DNA from 3 places in the Sulfurirhabdus autotrophica genome. Region 2 is predicted to be linked to each of the others. Evidence: predicted binding sites of a transcription regulator. Region 2 holds the regulator's gene; each other region holds the start of a gene.
What was found. The regulator FliA, encoded in region 2, starts transcription of late flagellar genes. The targets are predictions, from matches to a motif close to CTAAAGTTNNCNNAAANNNTGCCGATANNA.
Positions count from the first base shown of each region.

Region 1: a site for FliA is predicted at 2,323-2,352, ahead of EDC63_RS00675 (flagellin). Genes of this name have one in related genera too.
Region 3: a site for FliA is predicted at 2,292-2,321, ahead of EDC63_RS06605 (acetyltransferase). Genes of this name have one in related genera too.

Region 1 covers NZ_SMCO01000001.1:134,239-138,530, forward strand. The annotation lists gene fliD (flagellar filament capping protein FliD) at 1-1,056, opposite strand, end outside; gene EDC63_RS00670 (flagellar protein FlaG) at 1,075-1,449, opposite strand; gene EDC63_RS00675 (flagellin) at 1,515-2,231, opposite strand; gene EDC63_RS00680 (flagellin) at 2,401-3,117, opposite strand; gene EDC63_RS00685 (DUF2802 domain-containing protein) at 3,648-4,031, shown strand; gene fliK (flagellar hook-length control protein FliK) at 4,054-4,292, shown strand, end outside.
Region 2 covers NZ_SMCO01000001.1:731,054-735,345, forward strand. The annotation lists gene motD (flagellar motor protein MotD) at 1-349, opposite strand, end outside; gene EDC63_RS03510 (flagellar motor protein) at 418-1,158, opposite strand; gene EDC63_RS03515 (RNA polymerase sigma factor FliA) at 1,334-2,050, opposite strand; gene EDC63_RS03520 (MinD/ParA family protein) at 2,058-3,011, opposite strand; gene flhF (flagellar biosynthesis protein FlhF) at 2,941-4,292, opposite strand, start outside.
Region 3 covers NZ_SMCO01000004.1:66,500-70,791, reverse strand. The annotation lists gene EDC63_RS06615 (O-antigen ligase family protein) at 1-1,047, shown strand, start outside; gene EDC63_RS06610 (VanZ family protein) at 1,138-2,268, opposite strand; gene EDC63_RS06605 (acetyltransferase) at 2,406-3,371, shown strand; gene EDC63_RS06600 (bifunctional sulfate adenylyltransferase/adenylylsulfate kinase) at 3,374-4,292, shown strand, end outside.

The DNA of each region.
Region 1 (4,292 bases), 600 kb from region 2:
CAAGTGGGACATGGTGCCGCCACTTACCGCTTGTGCTGCGATGTCCCGCATTTGGGTTTGCAACGTACGTAAAGTAGGATCACCTTCTAACGCAGAGCCGGATTTATATGCGGAAGAATTTTTAAGAGCGCTATATAAATCATTATAAGCTTTAACAAAACCTGACACTGCATCAGTTGCAGCGCTTGCATCTCTGGCGACTGTCAAGGCGACGGGTGTGGTTGTTTTATTGTTCAAAGTCAATGTGACACCTTGAATAGCATCAGTCACTGTATTGGAAGTTTTGCTGATTGGAATACCGTTAACGCTAAACTGTGAATTTTGGGCGGCAACTGTCTGGGTAAGATGTTGCGCAGCGGGCAAACCTGCAGGATCATTTGCCAATAAAGTATTAATTGTTCCATCACCACCAGAGGTGGTTATTTTGATGCTATTGCTCACACCACTGTTATCTGAAGATAATACGAGGCGGTATGGAGTGCCGCTGCCATCATTAACGATGCTCGCAGTTACACCTATTCTGGCTGAGTTGACGGCATCACGAATACCTTCCAATGTATTGTTTGTCCCATCTATTGTGATGCTTTTGCTACCATTTCCATTCGGGGTAAATGTGGCGCCACTATACGTGCCTGATGACAAAGTGCCACCATTAATGGTTCCAAAATCGAAAGTGATTGTAGTCGCTACGCCATCACTAATAGCTGTATTACTACTAGATTTCCCAGAAGCAACCAGATTTTGTGATTGTGCCAGGCTGGTTACTTCAAGCGTGTAATTTCCTGCAGCTGCTGTGCTGCTAGCAGAAGCATTAAAAATGGTTGAATCTGAAGAGGTGGCCTTAAATGCAAGTAGGCTGCTGGAACTTGTGCTGCTCAAGCTCTTCAAAGCAGTTTGAAAGCTGTCTACTTTACTTGTAATAAGGCCCATAGCTGTCAGCTTTGCCTGGTAGCTCGACTCTTTAGTATTGAGCTTTGTAATAGGCTGACGCTCTATAGACATTAATCCTGTTACTATGGCATTAACGTCTAAGGATGATGTAGCACTAACTGCCATGATTTTTTACCTCCAGAACTAGGCCTTCTGTTTTAGCAGCAGGCCTTGTTGAAACCGGTCAATTTCTCGTGATATTGCCAAGGTTTCTTCAGAAGGAAATTGCCGTATCAACTCTCCTGTTTCTGTGTCAACCATTTTTACTACTGTCCTGTTAGTGTCAGTATCGACACTGAATTGAAGGTTGTTGTTAGAATGCTTCATTACCAGATTGATAACATCTACAGCATTCTTCAATTGTTCGGGAGAAGGCTGCTGCAAAGAGCTAGTTTGATTGGTTGAGATTTGCGCAACGCCCGGCGTAGATCCAACATCTGAAACAATGTTTGGTAAACTATCATTGAATGGCCTGACAGATTGCGCTGGCTGATTTAGGTTTGTGTTTTGGATGATCATTGCTTATCTCCTTCATGGCACTACCTAACCGGAAGTCCGGCTAGGTAGATTTTAAATTACCATGTTTAACGTAGCAAACTTAGTACGGTGTTGGGTGTTTGGTTTGCTTGAGCCAGCATTGCCGTTCCTGCTTGTTGCAGAATGTTGTTACGGGTCATGTTCTGGGTTTCCATGGCATAGTCGGTGTCCATGATTCGGCTATATGAAGCTGATAAGTTCACAGACTGAACCTGAAGGTTGGCAACAGCAGATGAAAAAGTCGCCATGTCTGCACCGTAGGTAGCCCGGGCTGTGGTTACTGCTGTGATGTCTGCATCAATGCCTGCAACAGTAAGGGTTCCAGCAACTGTTGCTTTGGTACCTACGCCAGTAACCGTTCCACCATTTGAGTTCACAACAACTGTACCGGTGTTTGCAGCCAAACCCAAAATCCGGGTGTTTTCTGCAGCCAGTGCTGTAGTTTCAGCTCCGGCTGCTGTACCGCCCAACTGAACTGCAATTTCACGCAGTCTTTGTAGGTTCTCAAGAACCTGGGCATGGTAGCCGTCATTAGTTTGTGCGGTTGAAATTCCGTCATTAGCGTTGCGAATGGCCTGGTTTGCACCACGAATCTGGCTATCATAACCGGTAGCTGTAACCAAGCCAGTTGCATCGTCTTTAGCGCTGTTTATACGCAGACCTGAAGAAAGGCGCTGCTGTGCAGTTTGCAACGCAAGATTTGATTTGTTCAGGGCCGCTCCAGCGAACAGGGAAGCAACGTTTGTGTTAATGACTTGAGCCATGGTAATTCTCCTTTAATACTTGGTACATTCGATTATGGCTGCTTGCCATAAACTTCGGTTCACTTTAGAAGTTTTTAACCGCTTATATTTATATTATCGGTAAGACGGTTAAAAACTTTAGAGTGAATCCCTAATTTTCTGATCATGTTTGTTGCTGGAATAAAGTTACTTATCTCAACAAGGACAATACGGTGTTAGGTGTTTGGTTTGCTTGAGCCAGCATTGCCGTTCCAGCTTGTTGTAGAATGTTGTTACGGGTCATGTTCTGGGTTTCCATGGCATAGTCGGTGTCCATGATTCGGCTATATGAAGCTGATAAGTTCACAGACTGAACCTGAAGGTTGGCAACAGCAGAAGAAAAAGTCGCCATGTCTGCACCGTAGGTAGCCCGGGCTGTGGTTACTGCTGTGATAGCTGTATCGAGAGCACCCACGGTAAGGCCGGCAACAATAGTAGCCTTAGTGCCTGTTCCTGCAACCGTGCCACCATTCGAATTTACAACAACACTACCGGTGTTTGCGGCCAGACCTAAAATCCGGGTGTTTTCTGCAACTAACGCGTTGGATTCTGCACCGGATGCAGTACCGCCCAACTGAACTGCAATTTCACGCAATCTTTGAAGGTTCTCAAGAACTTGGGCATGGTAGCCATCATTGGTTTGCGCGGTTGAAATTCCGTCATTAGCGTTGCGAATGGCCTGGTTTGCACCACGAATCTGGCTATCATAACCGGTAGCCGTAACCAAACCAGTTGCATCGTCTTTAGCGCTGTTTATACGCAGACCTGAAGAAAGACGCTGCTGAGCAGTTTGCAACGCAAGATTTGATTTGTTCAGGGCCGCTCCAGCAAAGAGGGAAGCAACGTTTGTGTTAATGACTTGAGCCATGGTAATTCTCCTTTAATACTTGGTGCGATAATTTATGGCATATTTGCCATGAACTTCGGTGCGCCTTTAAGGCATCCCAACCTCAGTTATTTTTATTATCGGTTGATTATTAATTAACTTTAGGGTCAATCTCAAGTTTCTGATCTTACATGTTGCTTGAGACCAGATGCTTGCAGATACTTTATCGATTGAAATTGATAAAACTTTAGTCAAAATTTAACAGGATTAGTTTTTATTATAAAAATCAATTGGTTGAATTTTGATAATACCGGGTTATATATTACACATACTCGCAAATATATTTTGATAACTAAGCGCTTACCTATTTGTGTTGTTGTTACTGTCCGGTATAAACATATTTTTAGAAGTTTTTTGTATCTTAATGTTTCTGCGGCACCATTTCATTGATACACTTTCTAATACAGCGTATTGTATTATTGTCACGAAAACGGATTAAACGGATTGATACAATTTCGTTTTTTTGGCTGATATGAAAATCTATTGCGAACCCATTTGGGTAGGGACTGATCTTGGAATCGTTTGTTGTAACTTGGCGTGAGCTATTGATTGTCATTGTGCTGGTTTTGGCGGTTTATATTGCCGAAATGCTGCTGCTCACCCGATCCAGCAAAAGTCGTGGGTTGAGGCTTTGGCAAAAAGGATTTGAAGCTAATAAGGAAGCGCATGCCTTGGATGGTATTGAAAGTGAAATTGCATTGTTGCGTGACAAAGTTTCCAAACTTGAAAGTGATGTAGATGAACTGAAGCAGGATAAACCCGCTGCCACTCCTTACAGTCAGGCAATCCAGATGGCGCAGCAAGGTGTAGATCCAAGTGAGTTGGCAGCAAATTGTGGGATTTCACGAGGAGAAGCAGAGTTAATTGTTGCTTTGTATAGATCCCATTCTTCTTGAAATTGCCTGCTTAGGATAGCAAGTGATTTATAACGACATTCAAAACCAGCTTCAGCTACTCATCAAGGTTTCGGCCCCGCCGCTGATAGAGGTCTCTGAAACTCAGTTGAAGCTGCCAGAACTTGTCCCAGGGCAGCGTTTATCGGCTATCGTATTAGGTAATTTGCCAAACGGTCGTTTCCAGGTTTTGATTGGAGATAGCGTCCTTGATCTGAATCTTCCAAAAAATACCCAGGCTGGGGATAAACTCGACCTGACATT
Region 2 (4,292 bases):
AGGGTTCCAGAACCTTCAGGATATCCTTTGCAATGCTTTTCATTTTAGCTTCTTGCTGTTTGCGTTTCTGGTCCTGCACCGGCGTTCTCTTGATGGGTAAAACTTGCGACGGCTGATTTCTTTTTGCAGCACCACTTTGCGTACCTGTTGGAACAGGCATATCTGCTCGCGATTGTGTTTTAAACGCATTCACGAGGGAATCGCTCAACACACGATACTTACCTTCATTGACTTGGGAAATAGAATACATGACCACAAAGAATGCAAACAGCAACGTGATAAAGTCGGCATAGGAAACCAGCCAACGTTCATGATTTTCATGTTCTTCCTGTTTATGTTTGCGCGCCATAACGCCGGCTCCAGGCAGTCTGTTCTGAAACGCTCACTACTATTTGTAGAATAGGCAGCTTCAAGCAGCTAAACCCAATATCCCCGAAGTTTGGTTTCTATCATGCGAGGATTCTCGCCATTGGAAATAGAGACCAAACCATCAATTAACATCGATTTCATCATGACTTCATGGGAAACCAATGATTTCAGTTTATTTGCTATTGGTAAAAAAAACAGATTAGCTGAACCCACGCCATAAATAGTCGCTACAAAAGCTACAGCAATACCGCCACCCAGCTTGGATGGATCTGAAAGATTTTCCATCACATGTATCAAGCCCATCACGGCGCCCAAAATACCGATGGTCGGCGCATACCCCCCTGCGGCCTCCCAAATTTTCGCCGCTGCGCGATAGTGTTCTTCATAGGCATCTATTTCAAGCTCCATGGACTCACGAAGCGTTCCCGGTTCTGCTCCATCCACCAGCATTTGCAAGCCTTTCCGAATAAATGGTTCATCTACCGATTCAATCATGGGTTCAAGTGCCAACAAGCCACCCTTACGAGAAACGTTGCTCCATTGGACAATCTGATCAATTAAAACCTGAGGCTCTTTTTCAGGGGGACGAAAAACCCATTTCAGCATTTTCAACCCGAGAAAAAACACTGGCATCGAACTCTGCAACATGACCGCACCAATCGTGCCGCCCATCACTATGATAAAAGCAGTAAACTGGACAAGCGAGTGAACGTTTCCACCTTCCAGCAACTGCCCACCCAGAATGGCTACAAAAGAGATGACAATACCGAAGATACTAACCCGATCCATCAGCAATTCCCTGCTTTGTATTGTAAGTTAAATAAACGGGTAGGCAAGCTTAGGCATCCTCTGGCATTATTCATTTTCAACATATCAGGGAAAAAGTTCAGCAACCATTCAAGCAAGGTTTTTGGGGCATAAGTGAGCTATAACGACACACTTTCCATTTTCTTTACAGCGTGGATTAATCGCGCCATTCTTTTAGACGGCCTCTGAGCCTGGCAACAGCCTGGCTATGTAACTGGCAAACCCTGGATTCACTGACACCCAATACCTCGCCAATTTCCTTTAGGTTTAACTCCTGATCATAATACAAGCCCATTACCAGTTTTTCGCGTTCAGGCAGATTTTCAATACTTTCTGTCAAAACATGGCGAAAACGGTCATCTTCCATGATTTCCAGGGGGTTTGGCGCACCGCCTTCAGCATAGCTTTCAAAAAAATCGCCATCTTCAGACCCTTGAAAATCTTCATAATGCAGCAGTTGATAGCCCCGGGCATCCTGCAACATATCCTGATACTCTGCCAGCGGCACATCAATTTCTTGTGCCAGTTCTTCTTCATTTGGTTGCCGGCCAAGACGTTGTTGCAATTTATTGATCGCCGTTTCAATCGTACGCAATTTTTTACGCATAGTGCGCGGCAACCAGTCAGCCTGCCTTAATTCATCCAGCATGGAACCTCTGACGCGTTGCACTGCATAGGTTTCAAACTGTGCGCCACGATCACCATCATAATTTTCGACGGCTTCCAGAAGACCGATCAATCCAACCTGAATCAGATCATCTACGTGCACACTGGCCGGCAATCTTGCCATAAGATGATAGGCAACGCGTTTCACCATTGGTGCGAATTCAGCAACTATCTGTGTTTTATCAAAACCTGATGCGATTTCACTCATAACAATCTCATGTCATGCGGGTATTATGTAAATTACCGGTAATACGGCTACTTTGAATGAGGCGTTGCATAAATACATCCAGGCGCCCATTGTCCGCTGTTGGGTAAGGCCACTGCTCCAGCATTTCGGTCAATTGCCGGAATGCAACCGCTGATGGTGCCGAAGGAAAAGCATCCACCACGGGCCGATGCATACGGGATGATTGTTTCAGTTTATCATCAAGCGGAACATAGCCCATATAATCGAGAGAAACATCCAGAAAACGACCGGCAGCCTGTGCCATATTATCAAATATTGCCTGTGCTGCTTCAGCTGAAACCGTATTAATCAGAATACGAAATTTTTGTTTCGCATAATCTTGGCTCAATACTTTAATCAATGCATAGGCATCCGTAATAGAGGCAGGTTGATTAGAAACCACAACTACCACTTCTTGCGCTGCCAGACTGAGTGAAAGTACATTACGCTCAATGCCTGCTACTGCATCCATTAATACCACATCTACCGGTTGTGGAAGTTGACGAAAAGACTCTACTAGTCTTTCCCCACTTCCTGCATCCAATTCTGCCAGTGCTTTGACACCCTGCGCAGCTGGCACAATGCCTATTCCTTCTGGACCACGCAGAATAATCTGCTCCATGGTTTTTTCACGACGCAATACATGCAGCAAATCATATTGTGGCTCCAGGCCTAACAAGCGAGACAGGTTTGTCTTTCCCGCATTTTCGTCCAGAACCAATACATTTCTACCCCGTCTGGCAAGCGAAACGGCAAGATTCAGCACTATGCCCGTTTTCCCCACTCCGTTACGACCACTGGCGATGGTAACAATCCGCGCTACGTCCTGAGCAAGCAGGCGCCTTAAACCTTCTGCCTGATCATGTAACGTGTCATCCACGGTATGCTCCCTCACCTGATTTTCCTGTATCGCGAGCAAAACCTGGCTTTTCTTCTGTTGCATTCGCCCCACCAGCCATAACCAGAGGGCAATCGAGCTCATTCATGGAAAAAGGAGAATCGTCTTTACCCGCTTTAAGTGCACGATCAATAAGATAAAGCGGATTAGCAAGATGTAGATCCTCCGGTACACGCTGGCCATTTGTCACAAAGTGCAGGGTTAGCTTATGACGCGTTACTACATCCAGAGCACTACCAAGGCTAAGTGCTTCATCCACCTTGGTTAAAATACATCCAGCCATCCCTTCACCCTGATAGGCACGCACGACGTCTTCCAGAGTATTACCTTGAGAAGTAGCACTCACAAGCAACAAACGTTTTACATCGCGCCCTTTACCGCACAATAAAGAAATTTGCTGAGCCAGCCTGCGATCACGTTGACTCATACCAACCGTGTCGATCAATACCAGATGACGATTTTGCAAGTCAGCTAGAGTCAGCTGCAAATCGGCTTCGTCTTTAACGGCATAGACTGGGACACCAAGAATACGCCCGTATATGCGCAACTGGTCATGGGCGCCAATCCGATAGCTGTCTGTCGTAATCAAAGCAAGGCTATTCGGCCCATGTCTCAGGGTGCAACGCGCTGCCAGCTTGGCCACTGTCGTGGTTTTCCCTACTCCAGTAGGCCCTACCAAGGCATAAATACCCCCTTTTTCTATAATGTCCTGCCCTGACCCAACCGCATGCAGATTATGTACCAGAGCAGTCTTTATCCATTTCAGCCCTTTATCAAAATCATAACCAGCGGGCATATTATCGAGCAACTGCCGGGAAAGCGTCGGGCTGAATCCGACTGTCAGCATCTGGCGCAGGATTTCAACTTTGGCCGGTTCGCGTCTTTGCAAATCTGACCACGCCAACCCGGCTAACTGACCTTCCAGCATCCCTCGCAGAAAACGGATTTCCTTCACTATTTCGGAATTGACTTCCTGATTCTTATCTGCCGCTGGTGTTGCAGGCGAAGGGGTAGGTTCAGGTGCCGGCTGTTGGTTGGAAACAGGGGCACGGGCAGGAGTTGGAGAAACCGTCGGTCGAATGTGCTCTGCAAATATCTCATGTTGAACACTTTGTGGCGCAGGGTTCAGTGGCATCTGAATGCCGGAAGCAGGAGATGCCATGCCGGGATGGTTGGACAGTGACGCCACATCCATATCAGCAACCGCCATGATTTCCACGCCCCCCCCAACCTGACGATTAGAGAGAATAATTGCGTTTGGCCCTAATGCATCCCGCACCTGCCGCAAAGCTTCCCGAGTAGTACTGGCGTGAAACTTTTTAATCA
Region 3 (4,292 bases), on a different contig from region 2:
CTTGCCGTAGTATTCGTCATACTCGCTTTTGGCATGTACCGCAACTTGCGTGCGAGAGGAACTTCACGCACGTTACACTATACTGCGAGCGCATTGCTTGTCAGCGGATTAATAGTGGTCATCTTGGGGATTGGAACTGCCACTTTTTTGCAGCAACGTTTTGCCCAAACTGGGGAAGATGCGCATACCCGATTTACGCATTGGTCCAAATCATTAAACTTACTGCAAAAGTCATGGATCGAGCAGCTTTTTGGTGCTGGGTTAGGCTCGTTCCCCGAACGTTACTTCTACGCTAATTTTGACTCGTCTATGGGCAATTATCGCTACAAGACGGAACAAGATAATCGTTACCTCAGTTTAAACTCAGGCGGTACGTTGTATATGGCACAAAGTATCAAAATTATGCCAAACTCACCCTACACCCTTTCTCTGGATGTACGCGCAAGCGACCAGACTAAACGACTGGATATTTCCATTTGTGAAAAAAAATTATTTAATTCCCATCTTTGCCAATGGCTAAATGTTCCTGTCACCAAAAGTAAAGAGTGGCAGCATCAAAATATTGTTTTTTCCAGTGGCCAAGTTGGGCAAGGGGCGTGGTGGGCTAGACGTCCCGTTCAACTTTCACTTTATAATCCACAAGATAAAGGGGTCGTAGATATTGATAATATCCACCTAACTGATAGTAATGGTGATAATCTCATCTCTAACGGTGATTTCGCTCAAGGGGGAGATTATTGGTTCTTTAAATCAGGGAACCATCTTGCCTGGCATATAAAAAATATGTGGGTTCACCTGATATTTGAACAAGGCATAATCGGCCTGATAATTTTTTGCACCTTAACTCTCGTAGCTGTGTGGCATTTATTACGCAGTTTGTATGCAGGTTCCCCACACGCGACTGCATGGCTGGCTAGCATTAGTGGCTTGCTCACTATCGGATTTGTGGATAGTTTATTTGATGCCCCAAGATTGGGCATGATGCTTGTTTTAGCGTTGCTTGTTGGTATTTCACAATCTACTCGTAGCAAAACAAGTCTTACTTAATTCTCGCCAGAATAAATTACCACCCTTCAAGCAACTTCCCAGCTGAGATTAAGCCTCCCCGATCCGGCAACTTGCAAATGCCATCAAAAATCAAGCCAGCATGCGCGCTCGCCTTGTTATCATGGAACCAACGAACATATGCGCTATCGCCAAAAACGGCCAGATGTCCGAAAAGAAAGATGCCAGGCCCGTCACATTAAGCATGTTATTTTTCAATGCTGGCCATTCAGTCATCAGTGAAACAGTCTGAGGATTGGCCTGCCAGTACAATATTTTCACAATCACAAAGCAAACCAGAATGATCATTGCTGCGCCAAAGGGCCTCCGCCGGTTCTTTAAAAGCAAATATAGCAGCGCCAATCCAGCTAGCAATCCCAAAAGCGCTTCTATAGATAAAAGGCGAGCTAATACATAAAATTTTAGTAATAACGCGGCAGCCAGAAATTTAAGCAATACTGTAGAAGTAAATAGCGCTAATACTAAAGGCGTCATCCTGTGATGGGTTCGAATCATCGCTGCAACGAATAACCCCAGAGCGGTTATCTCCAGCATGTAAATGATGGCTTGATAAAACCTGGCCAGTGAAAAAACACCCCGGGACTCCCAAAATGGATTAAACCCAACGTGCAAATTACCTGCCACAAGGGATGGTGCCTGAAGACTCAATTGCGAAAGCGCCCATATCCCCAGCAATACCAGCCCTGTGTTTACCCACAATCCCGGCAAAAAAAACCGTTTTCGCCAAGCAAAAAACATATTGCCGGGCCAGGTTTGTTTTTCCAATAACCTGGCAAGCATTGCGCCAAATAATGACCCCATTGTGTTGGCCAGAATGTCCACGTTGGAAGAATCTCGGCTTGGCAGGAGCAATTGCAACAATTCCATCACAAAACTGAGAAACAGCCCCATCGTTGTTGCCCAAAACAAGGTCAAGCGCAGTCCCATATAATTCCGCAGCACCACACCCAGTAACAACCCGAGGGGAACATAGACCAGAATATTGGTTGTGATATCGGTGCGCGTGACATACTGCGGCCATGGCGAAATCAGAAAGATTAATGCGCGCGCTGAGGGAAGCGTCCAGTTAGCAAAAGGATACAAACTCCCATACACAATCAGCGCGACATAAACCATCAAGGCGATATATAACACCGCCTGATACCTGTATGGCCGGGCAAGGCCTTCATTTGGATAATGTGTCTTCGATTTGAAATATGTCATGTTTCTAAACAGCAGGGTTTTAGCTGAAGTTAGCACACACGATCTGTTTAGTAAATTTCTTGTGACGTTTTGCAGCCACAATCCGTTTCCCGGATGATGTACAATTTGCTCAATACAAAAATAACCGGGGGGCGGTCGTGGCATTTTATGATGTTTTTAATGGCGATGCAGACGGCATTTGCGCTTTGCACCAGCTACGCCTTGCTCAACCAGTTCAAAGCACTCTGGTCACCGGTATTAAACGCGATATAGCCTTATTATCGCAAGTGAACGCTAACACCGGTGACGAAATCACAGTACTTGACATCGCGTTAAGCAAAAACCGGGATGCGCTATTGGCCCAACTGGAACGGGGTGCAAAGGTGCGTTATTTCGACCACCATATGCCGGGTGAAATCCCTGATCACCCTAATCTGAGTGCCTGTATCGACACCAGCCCAAATGTCTGCACCAGCTTGCTGGTTAACCGTGAACTCAAAGGACAATATTTAATTTGGGCTGTCGTTGCTGCATTTGGAGACAATCTGCATGAAAGTGCATTACAGGCATCCGAAGCCCTGAAGTTAAGTGCTTTGCAGCTGGACGCGTTGCGCCAACTAGGTGAATACATTAATTATAATGCTTACGGGGAATCCATACAGGATTTATACTTTCATCCTGCTGAACTGTACCAAATACTGCATCGCCATATCGACCCATTTACTTTCATACACGATGAACCTGCTTACAATACCCTGCAGAACGGCTATGCAGAAGATATGGCATTAGCCAATAGCATCCGTCCAGAAATTTCAACAGATGCGGGTGAAATTTACATGCTGCCCGATGCATCGTGGAGCAGACGAATTTCCGGGGTGTTTGGAAACTCTCTGGCAACAGCCGCCCCGTTAATAGCCCATGCCGTATTAACCAGGCTTACTGCCGGGGGGTATCTGGTCAGTGTGCGCTCACCTATGGCAACCAAAGCGGGTGCAGATGTATTGTGCAGTCAATTTGCTACTGGCGGCGGACGAAAGGGTGCTGCAGGCATTAACCACCTTCCCGAAAATCAGCTTGCGCATTTCGCGGAATTATTTAATCAAACTTTTAGCCTCAAGGCATAGAAATGGAAGCAATGGACAAATTGATTACGCCTTATGGCGAAAAACTGGTTAATTTACTGGTTGACCAGGCACGCGCGGAAACCTTGCGCCATGAAGCCATCAACTTCAAATCCCTTGACCTCAACAGAAGACAGCAATCAGATCTTGAATTGCTGCTCAACGGCGGCTACTCACCGCTCACTGGTTTCATGAACCAGGCTGACTATTCCCAGGTGTTGAACGACATGCATCTTGCAGATCGTACTTTCTGGCCCATGCCCATCACACTCGACATTTCTGCTGACATGGCCGCAACACTTTCTGTCGGCGACCAGATTGCGCTGCGTGATGCCGAAGGTTTCATGCTGGCGGTACTCTCCTTAGAAGAACTGTGGCAACCGGATAAAGTATTCGAATCACAGGCACTGTTCGCCACTGATGATCCTAGAAATCCTGGGGTAGCGTATCTTAATTCAAAAGTAGGCACACACTATATTTCAGGAAAACTGGAAGGATTGTCTTTACCTTTACGTCATGACTATCCGTCACTTCATCAGAGTCCGGAAGAATTGCGAAAATCCTTTGCGCGCCGAGGCTGGAGACGCATAATTGCCTACCAGTCGCATCAACCCTTGCACCGCGCGCAATATGAATTCACGCTACGGTCGGCTATGGCCTATGAAGCAAACCTGTTGATACACCCCGTTATTGGTAGCGCACTTCCTGATCACCCCGAATACTTTACATTAATGCGCTGCTATCAGGCCATTATGCCCCGCTTTCCCTCCGCAACTACCGATCTCGCATTGTTACCTCTCCACCCTCGCTGTTCAGGCATGCGTGAAATTTTGTGGAAGGCTATTGTTCAAAGGAATTACGGTTGTACCCACCTTATCGTAGGGGGTGAGCATACCAACCTTGGGGGTACTCGCCGTGGCATGG